Regions from separate parts of the Novosphingobium olei genome, predicted to be linked through region 1. Evidence: riboswitches for the same ligand, from Rfam matches in the RefSeq annotation. Region 1 holds a riboswitch; the other holds the start of a gene.
What was found. A riboswitch is a leader RNA that binds a small molecule or an ion and turns the genes downstream of it on or off. The one in region 1 is predicted to bind cobalamin.
Positions count from the first base shown of each region.

Region 2: another riboswitch for cobalamin. It lies ahead of AACH40_RS08065 (TonB-dependent receptor plug domain-containing protein); the one in region 1 lies ahead of AACH40_RS04045 (TonB-dependent receptor plug domain-containing protein).

Region 1 is NZ_AP029021.1:834,739-840,965, forward strand. It holds gene mdh (malate dehydrogenase) at 1-202, opposite strand, end outside; gene AACH40_RS04030 (hypothetical protein) at 451-780, opposite strand; gene AACH40_RS04035 (cell wall hydrolase) at 948-2,219, opposite strand; gene AACH40_RS04040 (PAS domain-containing protein) at 2,468-3,511, opposite strand; cobalamin riboswitch at 3,738-3,915, shown strand; gene AACH40_RS04045 (TonB-dependent receptor plug domain-containing protein) at 4,040-5,950, shown strand; gene AACH40_RS04050 (ABC transporter substrate-binding protein) at 5,874-6,227, shown strand, end outside.
Region 2 is NZ_AP029021.1:1,706,607-1,712,833, reverse strand. It holds gene AACH40_RS08085 (hypothetical protein) at 1-617, shown strand, start outside; gene AACH40_RS08080 (cobyrinate a,c-diamide synthase) at 630-1,922, opposite strand; gene cobO (cob(I)yrinic acid a,c-diamide adenosyltransferase) at 1,925-2,539, opposite strand; gene AACH40_RS08070 (hypothetical protein) at 2,536-3,105, opposite strand; cobalamin riboswitch at 3,324-3,525, opposite strand; cobalamin riboswitch at 3,584-3,775, shown strand; gene AACH40_RS08065 (TonB-dependent receptor plug domain-containing protein) at 3,988-5,934, shown strand; gene AACH40_RS08060 (DUF1636 domain-containing protein) at 5,934-6,227, shown strand, end outside.

The sequences.
Region 1 (6,227 bases):
CGGCGTAATCGTTCGATCCGGTGATCTTGGCGTCGAAGCCTTCGATCGGGCCGCACTGCGACAGGTCGAGCGCCTTGCCCTGCGGCACGCCTTCGACGACGTCGAACAGGACGATGTCGCCAAGTTCCTTCTGGGCGGCGAGGTGAGCCAGCGTACCGCCGATGTTGCCGGCGCCGATCAGGGCAATCTTCTTGCGTGCCATGAGCTTTTCGGTCCTTTCCCGAAACATGCGGGACAACAGGTCAGGCCACCGCCCTGTTAGGGACCTCCCGCGCCCCGCATGACGGGAAGGTTCGGACGGCTGGCAGGCGCCCTAGGCCCGCTCGCACGCGAAAGCAACCCGCAAAAATCCCTGATTTCCGGGTTTTTTCGATAACAGTTCGCAATAGCAACAAGTGGCCTGCGACCAAAGTCGAAGCCGGCCGGGGGAAGCTGCGGCGAAGCTCTCGCTCAGCGCGCCCGGGCCAGCTTGCGCGATGCTTCCCGCGCCATGCGCCGGTCCAGCGCGCGGCACACCTCGATCCACCAAACCACGCCTTCTGCATCGCCCGTCGCCTTGGCGATCTCGGCGGCTTCGCATGCCCGCTCGGCGGCGCAAATCCCGTGTGCGGCGAACAGACGCAGGGCGGCGGCCAGCACCCCGTCGGCATCGAACAGCGCGCCGTCCTGCTGCGGGGCGTTGTCGTTGACCGCGCGTTCGATGGCGCGGCGGCGCGGGTTGCGGCTGGGACGGACGAGGCAGGGCGAGATCATCCCGTAGCGGGGGGCAAAGCGCAGCATCGAACGGTCTCCAACCATCTTCGCCGACCCGCTTGCGCAGGCAACGGCGTCTTCCTTGCCGCTGCTGTTAGCCCCGGCCACGTGAACACTCGGTTGGCCCTCACGGTAAAGGAAGCGATAACCTCTCGTCTCGCCCTTCACGCACGACGAAGCGTGTCGGCCGGCGATCACGCGCCCGGCTTGGCGATCCACTTGCCCGCGTTTTCATACGCCGGATTGACCGCGCCGCCCTGCGGCAGGTCGTTGCCCTTGTACACCGCATCGCCGCCGCGCTGCTCCACCTCGGGGGCATAGGCCGGGGCGCTTGCGTGCGGCAGCGGCTGCTGGCCGAACGATGCGGTGGCCGCCACGGGCGCGGGAGTTGCCGCCTGCTGGCGCAGCGCGGCCAGCCGCCCTTCCTCGAACGCGCGCTCCAGCGCCACGGGATCGGCGATGTCGGCGCTGGTCGGCGCCCAGGTGCGCGGATGCGGGGCCGCCACCGGCTCGCCGCCGGTATAGACCGCGCTGAATGCCCGCGCCTGCCCGGCGCCGCCCGCCCAGCGATAGAAGCGGTGTGCCCCGATCGCGCCGATGAAGGTCAGCTTGTCCGCCCACGAAGGGTGCACCGCCCAGGTGTGGTAATGCGTGGCAAGGCCCACCGGGGCATAGACGTAACCGGCCAGCGCATCGGCCGCCACGCGCCGCGCGCGGTCCCAGAACTGCGCCACCGGCTTTCTGGCCAGCGATCCGTCGCAGGCGAAGCTGAACTGGCAGCCGGGCCGTTCCGAACCCTGGTAGACCACGCCGCACACCGTCTTGGGGAAGGCAGGATGCGCCACGCGGTTCAGGATCACCTGCGCCACCGCGCGCTGCCCGCCGTCCGGTTCGCTCGCCGCCTCGTAATAGATCGCCGCGGTCAGGCACTGCTGCGCGCGCCAGCGGTCCTCGCTCGTCCCTTGCGCGAACACCGGGCGCCCAGCCGGGCCGATCCGCGGCGCGTCCTCGTCGTCGCGCCGCGCGGACCAGGCCGCCTCGGCGCTGTCGGGCGAAAGCAGCCCCGAATCCTCGGGCGCGACATAGTAGAAGGCAGAGCCGGGAAAGCTTTCGCCCGGCTGCTCGAACGGTTGCAGCGCACCGCCTTGCGCCGCCGCGCGCTGCACGCCGCGCGGATCGCCCCAGCCGACGCTGCCCAGCACCGCCGCGCCAAGCCCGATCGCCGCGATCCCGGCGAGCCGCTGGCGCAGCATCGAAGGCCGCCGCAGCGCGCGCCGCACCGAAATCATGTCCTTCTGCCGGATGCGCGCGGCAAAGTCGCGCGGCCGCAGCTCGGTCGGCAGCGCGATCGCCAGTGCGATCGACCGTGGCTCAGCCTTCGGCCCCTCGGCCGCGGATGCGCGTCCGCTCTCCGCCGCCAGCGGGCTCGGCAGGATCACCGGTCGATAGGCAATCGTCAGGGGCAAGGGGCGTTGGTCATGGCTAGGGCAGAATAGCTAGGGCAGAATGGTCAAGGTACCGCCAAGGATCTCCGGGCTCGTCGCGCTCCATAACGCAAGAGCGGGCGTCTGGCTGCATCGCCAGGTCACGCTGTCCCGATACGGCACGCTTGCTTGCCGCCGGGTTAAGGCAATGCGTCCAAGGCAGCGCGTCGTGCCCAGTGTCGGCTCTCAGCGCATCGACCGCAGACGTCGCCCTCACGCCGACAGGGGCATCAGCTCTCTTTGCTGGGGGCCAACAGATCGGGCACGGTCAGTTCGACCACCAGCCCTTCGGGGTGCCAGGTGCGTTCGATCCTGCCACCGATCGACCGGACCAGCCGGTCGGTCATCTGGCTGCCGAATCCCAGGCCTGCGGGGGAAGAGAGGATTTCCGGGCCGCCGCGTTCGGTCCACACGAACTGCAGCGCATCTTCACCGCGCTCCCACGAAACCACCACGTTGCCTTCGCGCAGCTTCAACCCGCCGTACTTGACCGAATTGGTCGCAAGCTCGTGCAGCACCAGCGCGAATACCGAAATCAGCTGCTGCGCGATCACCGTGCGCGGTCCGTCGATCTGGCAGCGCTCGCCATAAGGAAGCAGCACCGACCGCACCAGGGTTTCCAGATCGACGCTGTCCAGCGCGCTCGGGTCGATCGGCTCCTCGGCGAACGCGGCATCGCTCGCCCGTCCAAGCGCCGCCAGCTTTTCGCGCAGGATCGTCGTGGCAGACCTCGGGTCGCCGCTCAGATCGGCCTGTCGTTCGGCCAGCTGGATAAGGCCCGCAAAGACCGAAAACACGTTCTTGATGCGGTGCTGCATCTCGCGCGCCAGCAGCTTGTCGCGGCTGGCCGCTTCCTCCAGCCCGCGTTCCAGCCGGTTCTGCGCGGTCGTATCGCGCGATACGCACATGATCGAGATCACCCGCCCTTCGCTGTCGGACAGCGGGGTCAGCAGATTGTCCCAGTGGACCGCGCCGACGCCGGTTTCGCTGCGGCCCAGGAAGCGCGCGTTCTCTCCCTGCGCGGCCTGGCGCAGCGCTTCTTCGCCAAGCGGGCGCACATCCTCGGGCAGCAGGCCAAGCCAGGGCATGCCGAACCCGTTCGCCGGAGAAACGCCCAGCGCGTCGCACCCGGCGCGGTTCATGTGCATCACCCGGCCGTCGGGGGACAGGAACTTCACGCAATCGGGCGTTGCATCGAGCGCGTCCCGCCTCAGGTCGGCCTCGAGCGGCGGCTGGTCCTGTCGCTCGCTGCCAGCGCCTCCACCAGGGTGCACGGAACTGCTCGCGAATTGCGAAAAGACGGGCTCGCCCCCGCTGGCGCCTCCACCTTCCATGCGACTCGCTCCCCACAGCAAGGCAAACGTTCGTATCATCGCGCCGTTGTACGCTCAACAAACAGCGCCGCGCTCGACGGCCGCAGACGGTGCGAGCCGGCCTCCATCGGCGTTTTTCCTTCCTCTTGCCCGCAGGGGCAAAGCCCGCTACCGGCGCCACCGACGCCATCGGTGCCCCGGAGACGGGGCTAAGAGGGAATTCGCGACGCCTTGTCTGCACAAGGTGGACCGAAGCTGCCCCCGCAACTGTGTCCGGCGAGCGATCCGTCCCTGTGCCACTGGCTCTTGCCGGGAAGGCGGGCGGATATCGCGATGACCCGGACGAGCCAGGAAACCTGCCGGTGTGCGGTCGTTCCGCGGCCGGGCGGGGTGTACCGGGCGCATGCGAGGAACCGGCGCGCCATTTGGCCCCGCACCGGTCCCCGCCATGGACGGCAATCGTGTCGTTCATGGGCCGGGGGAAATATCATGCGTTCGTCGTTCATCGCCCTCTCGTGCGCGCTCGCGCTCACCGCGCAGGTTGCCCGCGCCGAAGAGGACGCGGCACCGATCACTGTCTTGGCCACCGGCAGCGAAACCGCCATCGACCAGACCGGCCAGGCCATTGGCGTTCTTACGGCCGAAGACCTGCAGCGGCTGCAGGGCCCCGATCTGGTCCGCGTGGTCGAACACCTGCCCGGCGTCGCCTTCGCCCGCACCGGCGGCCCCGGCAGCCAGACCAGCCTGTTCGTGCGCGGCGCCAATTCCGAACACGTCCTTGTCCTCGTCGATGGCGTGCGCCTCAACGACGTGTCCTCGCCCAAGGGCGCCAACGATTTCGCCACGCTGCAAACGGGCGGCCTCGGCTCGGTCGAGCTGCTGCGCGGGTCGAACTCGGTGATCTGGGGGTCGGAAGCGATCGGCGGCGTGCTTGCCGTCACCTCGCGCGAACTGAACGGCGTCGAAGCCAATGCCGAAGGCGGTACCCACGCCAGCTTTTCGGGCAACGCCGTCGCCGGCATCTCGAACGCGCGCGGCGCGCTGACGCTCAACGGCGGGTATGACCGCACCGACGGCGTCTCTGCCGCGCGCAGCGGGACCGAGGCCGATGGCTACGAACAGTGGCGCGTGGGCGGTACCGGCCGCTTCGAAGTGGTCCCCGGGCTCAGCGTCGTCGCCACCGCGCGCTATGCCCGCAGCCACAGCGACATGGACGGCTATGCCCCGCCGCTCTACACCTTCGGCGATACGCTGGAATACCAGATCACCCGCCAGTTCACCGCGCGCGGCGGCCTGCGTTACCGTTCGACCTTGCTCGATCTCGATGCCGGCTATGCCTTTTCTGACACCCGCCGCGATACCTACGATGGCGGGGCGGGCGATATCCTCGAATACGGCTATGCCGGCCGCAGCCAGCGCGCGGAGCTGACCGGGCGCCTGCGCCTGCCCGAACACTTCGCGCTCGATTTCGGCGCGGACAGCGAACGCCAGACCCTGCCGCGCGAAGGGTCCGCCAGCCCGCGCAGCCGCCTCAACTCGGTCCACGCCCTGCTCGGCTGGTATGGCGACCGGGCGGAACTCGCCGCCGGCCTGCGCTACGACGATCACAACCAGTACGGCGATGCCTGGACCTTCGGCGCCAACGCCAGCGTCCGCCTGACCGCCAACCTGCGCCTGCGCGCCAGCTACGGCGAAGGCTTCCGCGCGCCGACGCTGTTCGAACTCTACGATCCCACTTACGGCAACGTCGCCTACCAGTCGCTCGGCATCGATCCGCTGCGCCCCGAACGCAGCCGCAGCTACGACGCCGGCCTCGAATGGGGCAGCCGCGATCATGTCTTCGCCGCGGTCAGTGTTTTCCGGCGTGACACGCGCAACCTGATCGAGTTCTTCTCGTGCTATGGCGTGTCCACGCCCGCGTGCGACGCGGCGAACATTGCGGGGTTCGGCTTTGGCGGGATCTATTACAACGCAAGCCGCGCCCGTGCCGAAGGCGTCGAGCTTGAATGGTCGGCCAAGCCCTCGGCCAACCTTGCCGTGGGCATGAACGCCACCTTCCTGCGCGCCCGCGATCGCAGCAAGGGCACGTTCACTTACGACAAGGACCTGCCGCGCCGCCCGTTCGCCACGGTCACCGGCTCGATCGACTGGAAGACCCCGCTCACCGGCCTGTCGCTGGGCGCCGACCTGCGCTTCCGTTCGGAAAGCTTCAACGATCGCGCCAATGCGACCAGGCTTGAAGGCGGCATGATCACCGACCTGCGCGCCTCCTACGCGATCCTGCCCAGCCTCGAACTCTATGGCCGGGTGGAAAACCTGTTCGATGCCTACGTCCCCACCGTGGCCGATTACAACACCTGGGGCCGCGCCGCGTTCGCGGGCGTGCGGGTGCGCTATTAAGGCGGCTTGCCTCGAAGCGGCGGCGCGCGCTCTTGCGGGTTGCGCGCCGCTGCTGCTTGCCGGGTGCATCCCGGCGAGCCGGGCGGACGCGCCGCCCGCGCCGCGCGTCCACCCCACGGTCGTCAGCCTCAACCCCTGCGCCGATGCCATCCTTGCCGAAGTCGCCGACCGCAACCAGATCCTCGCGCTGTCGGCGTGGAGCCGCGATCCGCGTTCCACCAGCATGGACCTCGCGCTGGCGCAGCGGCTGCCCAGCACCCACGGCACGGTCGAGGAA
Region 2 (6,227 bases), 870 kb from region 1:
ATGCGGATGAAGTCGCCCGCGCGGTGGAAGGATCGCCCGAACTCAAGGCGCAGGTCGCTGCACACCAGGCGCTTCGGGCCCGGCTATCGGCGCATTTCGGCGCGCTGATCGACGAACCGGCGAACCCGCAGCACCTGCGCCTGCTGCAGGAAAGCTCGAACGTGGTCGATTTCGCCGCGGCAAAGGCAAAGCGGCGGCGCTGGATATGGATCGCTGCCCCTGCCCTCGCGGCGTCGATCGCTGCCGCAATTCTGATACGCCCGGCCACTCCGCAGCAGGGCTACGCCTCGCCGGAGCTTGCAACGATGCTCGATCAGCGCCTTGCTACGCAGCAAGGCGGAAACGAACCGAGCCGTATCCTGCTCAGCTTTCGCGCGCATGACGGGCGGTACTGCCGCGCCTTTGCGGCACCTGATCGCAACGGCATAGCCTGCCGCGATGATCTGGGTTGGAAGCTCGAACACATGGGGCAAGGCGAAGGGCCCGCTTCCGAGTATCGTCAGGCGGCTTCGCCGGCCGAGATCATGCAGTTCGTGCAGGAAATGGCCGACGGTCCTGCGCTCGATGCAGCGGGTGAGACGCGGGCGCGCGCCGATGGCTGGCAGAGCAGGCGCTGATCGGTTGAAAGTTCAGGAGCCCTGCCCGCAAAACATTACTGCAACCGCGTGCGGTGCAGACGGAAAATACCCGTGCAGGAAACTCGCCCATAGCGACCCCATCTGAAACACGGGCTCTCCCGCGCGGCCATCCGGACTGCGTGCGACCGCTTGCGGCGCAAGTGGCGTTTCCAATTGGGCATAGTGGAACGTGTGGCCCCGCAGGTCTCCTCCTGCAGCCGGCAAGGCTTGCAGGCCCAGCGCAGCGAGACGCGGTTGCATGGCAGCTTGTCCCGGCAGGATACCAAGCAGGGCGTGGCTGATCCCCGCACCGTCAGTCAGGCTTTCTGCACAAAACAGCATGCCCCCGCATTCGGCGACGATGGGCTTGCCCGCTTCATGATGCGCCCGAATGGCCTGTAGCATGGGTGCATTCGCAGCAAGTTGTGCCGCGTGAAGCTCGGGATAGCCACCGGGGAGCCAGATCGCGTCGCAGGCCGGCAGCGCGGATGCGCGCAGCGGCGAAAAGTAGGCAAGTCTCGCCCCCATCGCTTCCAGCAAGGCAATGTTGGCCGGATACAGAAAGGCAAAGGCCTCGTCACGGGCTACGCCGATGGTTCGCCCATCCAGCAGACGCGGGATCGGACTCTGCTCCGGTGCAGCGAACGTAACTGGCAGGGGCAACCACAGCGCATCGATGGGCAGCAGGTCAGCGGCACGATCAAGCCTTGCCTGCAGATCGCCAATCTCCTCGGCCTGGACAAGGCCGAGGTGTCGCTCGGGCAGACCGACCGCAGGATCGCGTGGCAGCGCGCCCAGCCACTGGCAGCCTTCGGGTGTGCTCTCTGCCAGCATTTCGGCATGCCGTTCGCTGCCGACGCGATTGGCCAGCACCGCTGCAACAGCGAGATCATCGCGCCATGTCGCGAGGCCATGCACAAGGGCTCCGAACGTCTGCGCCATGGCGGATGCGTCGATCACGGCCAGCACCGGCACGCCGAACATCGCGGCAAGATCGGCGGCGGATGGAGCGCCGTCGAACAGCCCCATCACGCCTTCGATCAGGATCAGGTCGGATTCGCCGGCGGCACGTTGCAGCAGCGCGCGACATGCTCCTTCTCCCACCATGAACAGGTCCAGCTGGTGAACCGGTGCTCCGCTCGCCGCTTCCAGTATCATCGGGTCGAGGAAATCCGGCCCGCACTTGAACACGCGCACGCGCCGCCCGGCCCGAACATGGGCACGGGCGAGCGCGGCGGTGACGAGCGTCTTGCCCTGCCCCGACGAGGGCGCGGCGACCATCAGCGCAGGGCAAGATGCGGCCATGTTCACCGGTCGATTCCTTCCTGCGCACGAACGCCATCGCGGAAGGCATGCTTCACGTCGCGGATCGCGCTGACGGTATCGGCGGCCGCGATCAGCGCCTCATCGGCGGCGCGGCCGGTGATGACGACGTGCTGCATCTCTGGCCTCTTCTCGATCGCAGGCATGATCTCATCCAGCGACAGGTATCGGTAGGTCACGAGGTAGGTCAGCTCGTCGAGCACGACCAGGCTGATGTCGGGATCGGCCAGCGCCGCCTTGGCCTTTTCCCAACCGGCACGCGCCGCGGCGATGTCTCGCGTGCGGTCCTGCGTCTCCCAGGTGAAGCCTTCGCCGCACTTTTCCCAGATCACGTCGGGATGGCTGGCGAAAAAGGCACGCTCGCCCACGTTCTCCGCCCCCTTGATGAACTGGAACACGGCGGCCTTGCGGCCATAGCCGAGCGTGCGCGCGACCATGCCGAACGCGCTGGACGACTTGCCCTTGCCGTTGCCGGTCAGAACCAGCAGCAGCCCCTTGTCGCGGGTGGCCGCCGCGATCTTCGCGTCGACCACCTGCTTGTGCTTCTGCGCGCGCGCCTTGTGGGCAAGATCGCGCGCGACGTCGTCGTTCTCGCTCATTGCGCGGCTTCACGCGCTGCCGGGCGCAGCGCCGGAACCAAAGCGACCGCTGCGGCAGCGGCCGACGTCCACACCAGCGTGGCGAACAACGTCGGCGGGAAATAGCGCAACAGGCGCGGTGCGAAGCCGGTCAGCGTGGGATCCTCGAACCGGCCGCCAAGGAAGTAGAACCCGCCGCTCGACATCAGCTCGGACACCAGCGTGGCCACCGCCACCAGCAGCGCGGCGGGCGCAATCGAACTTGCCGTGATCGGCAGCTTCCGGGCCGCAAAGCGTCCCGCAGCCCACATTACGCCATAGGCGGGCAGCAGCATCGCGTAGGCCGGGGTGAAGCAGAAGCCGGAACCGCCCATCACATAGATCACCACCACGTCGATGGCGAAGGCAAGGCCGAACAGTCCGGCAAAGGCGATGCGGTTGCGCACCAGGTATCCCAGCGCGAAGAAGCTGGCGAGGCTGGTGTCAGGCAAGTGCATCACATTGCTCAGCGAATGCGTACGCGTGACGAGCATGACCACGGCAAGCGCGGCCCAGACGGCAAGATCGAATCGGTTTTGACGGACCATCGTCAGAAGTTCCTCGTGATGGAATGGAAGGGACGGCGTCGAACGCCAGGGAGCCGCACGCGCGTTTGCGCGCCGCCTTGCGCGGGTAATGCGATCAGGACTGGCACACGGGTTTTGGCTCCCCTTGTCGACACAACACACTGGTGTCGTCCGCCAAGGGCTGATCCTGCCACGGCACGCGGCAGGTCCCTCGTCCGCCCGGTACATCCCGCCCGCGCGAAGGAACGACGGCAAGGGCCGGTTTCCTGACTTCCGGATCGCCGCGCTTTTCGCCGCCTTCTCAGGGCCGTGGCCCCAATGGCATGATGGCGATGCGCTCACCGGTTACAGTTGCGGGAGCAGTGCCGGATTGTGGCGGATTACCGCCGCCCGGACTTCCCGATTAAGCCCTCTCGGGCACCCGTTGCGGGTCAAGGGATAAGCGCAAAGTGCCGATCGCGCAAGCAAGATGCCTTGCGCAATGGCGCAACGCACGATAGTTGCCCGCCTCGCGACAGGTTCCCCGCAAGGGGATCAAAAGGGAACTCGGGTGAAAGCCCCGGGCTGCCCCTGCAACTGTAAGCGGCGAGCCATCCGGCCACTATGCCATTGGGACTTCACGGTTCTGAGAAGGCGGCCGGACCGGCGCTGACCCGTGAGCCAGGAGACCTGCCTGCCGCAGTCGTTCTTCATCCGGGCAGGGTGCACCGGGTGTTCGAGGTTGCCGCCCAGCTCATCCAGGCGGACCATCCCTCGCGCAACGACAGCAACCGCCTCGCCGGCTCGTGCCGCGCGGGCTGCGTCCTGTCGTGCCGGCATCCTGCCCGGCGATCCGCGACATGGCGTCGCCCCGTTGCGTCCCGAAAAGGCGCGGCCCCGTGCCGTTTGCCAGAAGGGACCATCATGTCTCGCATCATTACCCGTACCCTGTTCGCAGCCGCTCTCCTTTCGCCCGCTGCGGCCCATGCCCAGCACGCCCCGGAAGAGGTCGCCCCCGGCCCCGACATCGTCGTCACCGCCCTGCGCACCCCGGTGGAGCGCGATCGCGTCTCCTCCAGCGTCACCGTGCTCGACGAAGCGGCGATCCGGCAGGAACAGCCCATCGCCCTCACCGACATCCTCGTCCGCACGCCCGGCATCAGCATCACCCGCAACGGTGGCTATGGAACCGCCACCTCGATCCGCATCCGCGGCGCCGATGCGGGCCAGTCGGTCATGGTGATCGACGGCATGCGCCTTGCCGATCCGTCCTCCACCGCCGCGGGGTACGGGTATTCCAACCTGTTCATCGACGATCTCGAACGCATCGAGATCCTGCGCGGCCCCCAGTCGATCCTGTGGGGCAGCGATGCCATCGGTGGCGTGGTCAACGTGACGACGCGTTCGCCAGAAAAGCCGCTCGAGGGCAGCTTTGCCGCAGAAGCCGGCGGGCTTCAGACCGTGTCCGCCAAGGCCGGCATCGGCGGTGCATCCGCTCTCGTGGACTGGCGCCTGTCTGGATCGACTTTCACAACCGACGGCATCTCGGCCCGCTCCAACGGCACCGAGCCCGACGGCTATCGCCGCACCGCCGCCAACGGCACCGCGCGCGTCCACCTTGCCCCTGCCGTCAGCCTGGACCTGCGCGGCTACTGGTCGGATTCCCGCAACGATTTCGACGGCACGTCGGGAGACAGTGCGGCCTTTGGCCTGACCAGCGAATGGTCGGGCTATGCCGGACTCAACTTCGCGCTGGCCGATGGCCGCTTCACCAACCGCGTCGCCTTCCTCCAGACCGAGACCGACCGCACCAACTACGATCCGGCGCGCAAAATTCGCCAGCTGAACTTCGATGCCCACGGGCGCATTCGGCGCTACGAATACCAGGGCACGTTCGCCTTCTCGCCCGCCGCGCAGGTCGTGTTCGGAGCAGAACGCGAAGAGCAGCGCATGACGACCGCCTCGCCGGGAGACAATGCAAAGCCCTACGCGCTCACACCGAACAAGGCCGATACCAACAGCGTCTACGGCGAACTGCGCCTGACCCCGCTCTCCGGCCTCACCCTCAACGGTGGCCTGCGACACGATGACCAGTCGCGCTTCGGCGGCAATACCGTGGCAAGCGCGGGCGCGGTATATACTCCCAACAAGGGACAGACGATCCTGCGCGCCAGCTATGACGAGGGGTACAAGGCGCCCTCGCTCTACCAGCTGTTCAGCTTGTACGGTGCGGCCGATCTTCAGCCCGAAAGAGCACGCGGATGGGAAGTGGGCGCTGAACAGGCGCTGGGCCAGGCATTGCGCGCATCGGCCACGTGGTTCGAACGCGATACCGACAACCTGATCGACTTCGCATTTTGCCCCACCAGCGGAACCTTGCCGGTGGCCTGCTACGTTCCCGGTACCACCACAACCCGGTTCGGCTACTACGCCAACGTCCGCAAGGCCCACGCGCGCGGACTGGAAATCGCCGCCTCGGCGCGCCTGGGCGTGTTTTTCGCCGAAGGCAACTACAGCTGGATCGAAGCGCAGGACCGCACCAGCGGCAGCGCCTCGTTCGGCCGCCAGCTTGCGCGCGTGCCGCGCCATCTCGCCAATGCAGAGGCGGGCATCGACCTTGCCCAAGGCGCCTTCAAGGGCCTCCGCGCCAGCGTCGCCGTGCGGCATGCCGGGCAGACGTTCGACCGCGCGACCGGGACTACCACGCTCGATGGCTACTGGCTGACCGATCTGCGCGCGGAATGGCAGGCGGCATCCGGCCTGACTTTCTATGGCAGGGTCGAAAACGTGGGCGACGTGCGCTACGAAACCGCCAGCGGCTACGGCAGCCTTGGCCGTGTGGCGTACCTCGGCGTGCGGAGTCGCTTCTGATGCTGCGCGCGGTCGAAACGGGTCCGGCGGTGGTCGTGTGCAACACCTGCCGCCTGTCCGCCGACGCGCGCGAGGACGAAGGCGGGCAGCGCGGTGGCGCGCTGCTCGCCCGGGCCTTGCGCCAGGCGCAGGAGGAAGACCCCACGCTCGCCGGCGTTGCGGTGCAGGAAATGCCCTGCCTGTTCGCTTGCACCCGCCATTGCGTCGTCCACATCCGCGAAGCCGGCAAGATCGGCTATGTCCTCGGCGGCTTCACCCCCGATGCCGAAGCGGCCAAGGCCATCCTCGGTTAC